Regions from separate parts of the Methylotenera mobilis JLW8 genome, predicted to be linked through region 2. Evidence: predicted binding sites of a transcription regulator. Region 2 holds the regulator's gene; the other holds the start of a gene.
What was found. Region 2 encodes sigma-54, which starts transcription at its own class of promoters, with help from an activator protein. Its sites were predicted from a motif close to TGGCACNNTTCCTGCT; they were not measured.
Positions count from the first base shown of each region.

Region 1: MMOL_RS08400 (ANTAR domain-containing response regulator) is a predicted target of sigma-54. The motif match lies at 1,633-1,648, and genes of this name have one in related genera.

Region 1 is NC_012968.1:1,807,744-1,811,172, forward strand. It holds gene MMOL_RS08395 (CmpA/NrtA family ABC transporter substrate-binding protein) at 1-799, opposite strand, end outside; gene MMOL_RS08400 (ANTAR domain-containing response regulator) at 1,023-1,598, opposite strand; gene mutS (DNA mismatch repair protein MutS) at 1,979-3,429, opposite strand, start outside.
Region 2 is NC_012968.1:2,339,645-2,343,073, reverse strand. It holds gene lptB (LPS export ABC transporter ATP-binding protein) at 38-760, shown strand; gene MMOL_RS10945 (RNA polymerase factor sigma-54) at 757-2,334, shown strand; gene hpf (ribosome hibernation-promoting factor, HPF/YfiA family) at 2,480-2,806, shown strand; gene hprK (HPr(Ser) kinase/phosphatase) at 2,845-3,429, shown strand, end outside.

The DNA of each region.
Region 1 (3,429 bases), 530 kb from region 2:
ATACTTTTTCTGGATGATCAGTCCAAATATCCTGTGAAGTAGCAACTGAGAAACCAACCTTATCAAAGATAGCCCTTGCATTCCAAGGCTCGCCAACACAGTAGCCATCCATGTTACCAATTCGCATATTTGCTACCATTTGCGGTGGAGGCACAACGATATTTTTAACATCTTTCAGTGGGTGGATGCCATTCGCAGCAAGCCAGTAATTCAACCACATTGCATGTGTACCGGTTGGGAAAGTTTGCGCAAAGGTATAGTCGCGGTTTTCGTTATCAAGTAAACGTTTTAGACTTCTACCATCTTTCACACCTTTTTCTTTCAATTGGTTAGAAAGTGTAATACCTTGGCCGTTATGGTTTAAACCCATAAGCACTGCCATATCTTTTTGTTGACCACCAATTCCAAGCTGAACACCGTACACCATACCGTAAAGTATATGGGCTGCATGTAACTCCCCATTAGCTACTTTATCGCGCACAGCAGCCCAAGACGCCTCTTTTGATGGAGTAATTTTGATACCGTACTTCTTATCAAAACCCATCTCCGCAGCTACGACAATCGGTGCACAATCTGTCAATGGAATAAAACCAATTTTTACTTCTTTAATTTCCGGGGCATCAGAGCCTGCTGCATATGCCTGTGTACGGATACCATTAGGCACTAAACCCATCATTGCCGCTGCTCCAAATGCGCCCATTGCGCTCATTTTAAAAAAATCACGACGTGCCGGATCAACGACTACATTTGGTTGCTGATCAAGTGTTTTTACTTTGTTACTTGTATTGTCATTGCCCATCTTAGCGCTCCTAAAATAATACTAACAATCTAAAAAATGTATAAAAAAAGGCGTCTGATAAGTTAAACCAACCCATGCATAGAGAGTTGATTGCTTATCAAGACGCCTTTGTCTTGTATTACTTGATCTTAGCCACCATTGGCTTAGTTTTTTTATTGCTTGAGTTAACTGCCCACCATTGGGCTTTTATACTCAAGTACTACCTAGTGCTTAATTTGCTCTGCTAAAGCAGCAATTCTGCTGCCTCTACAATTTGTGTTGCTAAAGAACCGATGCGCGTATGCTTTTCCATCGCCATCTTTCTTAACATGCTATAAGCCTCGTTTTCATCAACGTTGCGTTGCTTCATGATCAAACCTTTTGCACGTTCAATCACCTTACGTTCGCTTAACTTAGTGTTTGCCTCTTGCAAGGCAACACGTAAATTCTTAAACTCTTCAAATCTAGCTACTGCTGCATCAATCACGGGCTGTAAGCGCTCATTAGGTAAAGTACCCACCACATAAGCACACACACCGGCCTGCGTTGCCAATTTAATCTGCTCTTTGTCACCATCATGCGTAAACATCATCACCGGGCGCGGATCATTCATCGTCATCACACAAATATGTTCCAATGTGTCACGGCTGGGAGAATCCGTATCAATCACCACCACATCCGGCTGCAACTTACTGCATGCATCATTTAAATTGATGGTATCTCTCAGATGCGCAATTACATCGTAACCACTATCGAGCAAAGATTGCTTCAGTGGCTTAATGCGCTCCAAATTATTATCTACGATCATCACTTTTAACATAGCAGCTTAAAACCTTATCATTTGAACTAGTATAAGCAATAGCTATGCCAACTATTAAAAAATACCATAAGCAATTGTTTTACATCAAATATAATTTTTTAACGCAACATTTTGAGGGAATCAGGGAACTAATTAAAGATTAGGAGTTTGCACAAATTGAGTGCGCATGCACGCGCTTGTACCAAGATGAAGCACTATTGGTGACCAAGGCCTGCGCTGTGGCGCATACGTACATTTGCTGCAAAATTGGCAGAAAGGAAATATACGTTGCTTACCTAGCGTTAGCCCAACTACCAAGCTTAAAGCTAGGCTAGATTGTCGAGTTTGATTGCCAGGCTTTTAGCTTTTAGTTATTGATGTTGTAGTTGTTTCTGGGGCTGTTAAACCTGATTGGCGGCGGCTTTTAAATGATATAGCAGGTCTAGCGCCTGCTTAGGAGTAAGGTCGTCCACTTGCAGTGATTCTAACTCCGCCAACACTGGGTGCAGCGGTGCTTCTGCCGCTGGCTCGGTGTGCATAAACATATCCACCTGCGGCACTGTAGATGCGTCTTGACTTGCCACCTGATTGAGCTCCAACTGGGCGAGTTTTCGTTTTGCTGCACTAATAACGGGCTTAGGAATGCCCGCTAACTGTGCCACCTGCAAACCATAGCTTTGGTTGACGGCACCCTCTTCTACTTTATGCATAAATACAATGCTGTTGCCATGCTCAACTGCATCTAAATGCACGTTGGCGGCATATTTGAACTCGTCCACTATGCGTGTCAGCTCAAAATAATGCGTGGCAAATAAAGTATAGGCACGATTTTTCTCTAACAGCTGCTTGGCCACTGCCCAAGCCAAACTCAAGCCATCAAAAGTAGAGGTACCACGACCAATTTCATCCAACAACACTAAGCTCTTATCGCTCGCGTTATGCAAGATATTGGCAGTTTCCGTCATCTCCACCATAAAAGTAGAGCGTCCACCCGCCAAGTCATCCGATGCACCAATGCGCGTCATGATGCGGTCAATCTCGCCTATTTTCACACTTGTTGCCGGAACGTAGCAGCCACAGTACGCTAGTAGTACGATCAATGCAGTCTGCCGCATAAAAGTAGATTTACCGCCCATGTTGGGGCCGGTAATCAATAACAGCTGGCGATAGGGGCTAAGCACCACATCATTGGCGATAAATGGCTGACCTGAGGCCTGGGAAATCTGCTCAACCACCGGATGGCGTCCATTGACGATTTCTATTCCTGCCTCTGTCGTGAACATAGGCGCTACATAATTTAAACTAATGGCACGCTCAGTAAAGCAGCACAGCACATCTAGCGTTGCTACTGCACCTGCATTGGTTTGTAATGCCGAGATATATTGCCCAAGCTCTGCCAGTACTTGCTCATACAGCATTTTTTCACGGGCTAAAGCACGGTCATTCGCACTTAATACTTTATCTTCAAACGCCTTTAGCTCCGGCGTGATAAAGCGCTCTACATTTTTGAGCGTTTGGCGGCGCCTGTATTCCGCAGGTGCAGACTCAGCCTGCGTGCGGCTCATTTCAATATAGAAGCCATGCACACTATTGTACTCAACCTTGAGGTTGGTAATACCTGTGCGCTCTTTTTCTGCAGCTTCAAAACTAAGCAAAAACTCACCATGATTAGTTTGTATCGCCCGCAGTTCATCCAGCTCAGCATCATAGCCATCCGCAATCACGCCGCCCTCGCGCAGCACCACACTAGGCTCAGCCTTAATTGCCGTGCTTAATAAACCTAGCACTGCAGCGGGTGGAGCTAAACTCAGCACCAGGGTTTGTAGCAAGTTAGCCGACTGCTGTGCAAGCT
Region 2 (3,429 bases):
AATTGCATGATAAGTAAACCATGATAAGTGAACAAAGATGAGCGAATTAACTGTAGAAAGTTTGCGTAAATCCTACGGTGCCCGTACGGTAGTGCAGGACATCTCGTTAACGATTAAAAGTGGTGAGGTGGTCGGGCTGCTTGGCCCGAATGGCGCGGGTAAAACCACCAGTTTTTATATGATAGTGGGTTTGGTGGCGCTGGACGCCGGTAGGATTGCCTTGGATGGCACGGAGCTCAGTCATTTGCCGATTCATATGCGTGCTAGGATGGGTTTGTCCTATTTGCCGCAGGAAGCCTCCATTTTCCGTAAATTGACGGTGTCTGAAAACATTCTCGCTATCCTGCAGTTGCAGGACATTCCTGAAGACGAAATGTCAGCCCGTTTGGAATCGCTGCTGGAAGAGTTGCACATCACGCATATCCGCGATAGTGCCGCGGTGAGTCTGTCTGGTGGCGAGCGCCGCCGTGTAGAAATTGCACGCTGTTTGGCATCAGACCCCAGTTTTATTTTGTTAGATGAGCCGTTTGCTGGCATTGATCCGATTGCGGTGATTGATATCCAGCAAATTATCCGCTTCTTAAGTGCGCGCAATATTGGCGTGCTGATTACTGATCATAACGTGCGTGAAACTTTGGGTATTTGCGACCGTGCTTATATTGTGAATCAAGGCCATGTGTTTGCTTCAGGCGTGCCAAGTGAGATTGTGGCCAATGAAAGCGTACGTGAAGTGTATTTGGGTAAAGATTTCCGCCTATGAAGCAAGGGTTACAACTAAAGTTTTCACAGAATCTATCGCTGACGCCGCAGTTGCAGCAGGCGATTCGCCTGTTGCAACTTTCAACGCTGGAGCTGAATCAAGAAATTGATGTGCTGATGCAAACTAATCCCCTGCTGGAACGGGGTGACGACACCGAGGATGAGTACGGCAACGCCGTAGAGCCGGTGGCTGACGGAGCCGACTTATCTGCTACCAGCCCTGAGTCTGCAGAGGCTAAGCCTGAGTTTGAAAATTTTGATGCTGAGTATGCGGAATCTGCGAGTGAGTTCAATGGCGCAGAGTCTGCAAATGCAAGTGTTGCGGATGTGTCCGATACGGCTGATTTTGATGTGCCAAGCACAGATTACGCAGACACGTTTTCGGCTGAGTTTAATGATGAGTTTGATGAGTTTTCCAACGGCAGCCGTTGGGATGAAAACACCATGCCGGCGGATGATGACAGTGACTTCAAGCCGCAGGAAACTTTGCAGACCAGTTTGCGTGAGCATTTGCTGTCCCAGTTAAAGTTGATGCCCTTGTCCGAGCGCGATCAATCGCTTGCGTTGATGCTAGTAGATAGCATTAATGATGATGGTTACTTGGAGCAAAGCCTGGAGGAAATTGCCGAGCTGATGCCAGAAGAGCTGGAGATAGATGCGATAGAGTTGCAAACAGCGTTGCGTCATGTGCAGCATTTGGATCCACCAGGCGTAGGTGCGCGCAGCTTAAGTGAGTGCTTGCTACTGCAGCTTGCGGTGTTGCCGAAATCTACACCGCATTTGGCGATGGCTGATTTGGTGGCTAAGCACCATCTGCAAGTGTTAGCCTCGCGTGACTTTGTGAAATTGCGTAAAGAACTAGGCTGTGATGAGGCTACCTTAAAGCAGGTGCAGCAACTAATTACCAGTTTAAATCCACGCCCTGGCAGTGCTTTTAGCCATATAGGTTCAGAGCACTATATCCAGCATGAAGTGATTGTGAAAAAGGTCAAAGGCATTTGGATTGCCAGCTTAAATGACAGTGTGATTCCTAAACTGAAGATCAACCAGCTGTACGCTGGTATCTTGAAGCGCAATCGTGATAGTTCCAGTCAGTACCTGCAAAGTCAGATGCAGGAAGCCAAATGGATGATTAAGAATATCCAGCAGCGTTTTTCTACCATTTTGCGTGTATCGCAGGCGATTGTAGATAGACAGCGCAACTTTCTGGAGTATGGTGAAGTTGCCATGCGCCCGCTAGTATTAAGAGAGATTGCCGATGAGCTTGATTTGCACGAGTCAACAATTTCACGCGTGACGACCAATAAATACATGCTGACACCGCGCGGTATTTTTGAACTTAAGTACTTTTTTGGCAGTTCAGTGGCGACCGATGCTGGCGGCACTTGTTCGGCAACCGCCATTCGCGCCCTGATTAAGCAGTTGGTGGATCAAGAAAATCCAAGGAAGCCATACTCGGATAATCAGATTACAGATTTGCTGGCTAAACAGGGTATTGTGGTCGCGCGGCGCACGATTGCCAAGTATCGTGAGTCTATGAATATCGCGCCAGCAAGCTTAAGAAAATCCTTATAAGTTGATTGTTGAAATCTACGTAAAAAATTGTTGAATTCCTTGCCACAGAGCGAATGAAAAGTTGTAAACTGAAATTGTTCTGTAAGTCTTAATCACGAACCTCTAAGAATTAATATTTGCGGAATATTTTCAAAAGGAGCAAGTCATGAATTTACAATTAACAGGTCATCATTTAGAAATTACGCCCGCTTTACGTGACTATGTCACCAGTAAGTTAACTAAAATCAGCAATCACTTTGATCATGTGATCGATGTCAAGGTGACCATGAGTGTCGAAAAGCTGGCTCAAAAGGTTGAAGCTACACTGCATGTGCCTGGTAATGATTTACACGCAGAATGCCAAGATGAGAATATGTATAGTGCCATCGATATGTTGACCGACAAGCTTGACCGTCAAGTGGTGAAACATAAAGAGAAAAATACCAATCATCACAAAGCGAATGGTGCGGTAAAGCATCAAAACATTGACTGAGTTTTTCTAGTATTTAATTCTTTTTTGTTACCTTAAATATGGCTCAATTCAACGTCGCTGAGCTATTCAAACAAACCCGCCGTAAACTCAAATTAAATTGGGTTGCAGGACTCGACGGCGGGTCAAATACTCTCACTAGCGAAACAGTTACCAAGCCATCTCTGGCTCTAATTGGACACCTTAATTTTGTACATCCTAACCGGGTGCAGGTATTGGGCTGTGCCGAGATGGATTATCTGACCAGCTTGCCTAGTGCAGATGCTGAACGTGCAATTAATAATTTATTTTCCACCGATTTAGCCGCTGTGATTGTGGCTAATGGTGAAAATGTACTGGATATCTTGTTGGCTGCCGCCAACCAGCACAACGTTCCGTTATTTACCTCTACCTTACGCAGCCCTGAGCTCATGGATATTTTGAGCCACTTTCTGGCGCAGGCTATGGCCGAGACTATCAGTGTGCACGGTGTATTTATGGAAGTGCAAGGCTTTGGCGTGCTGCTCAAAGGCGAGGCTGCTATCGGTAAGAGCGAGCTTGCGTTAGAGCTGATTTCACGTGGACATCGCTTGATTGCCGATGATATTGTGGATTTTTTCCGCATATCGCCTGAACGCATCGAGGGG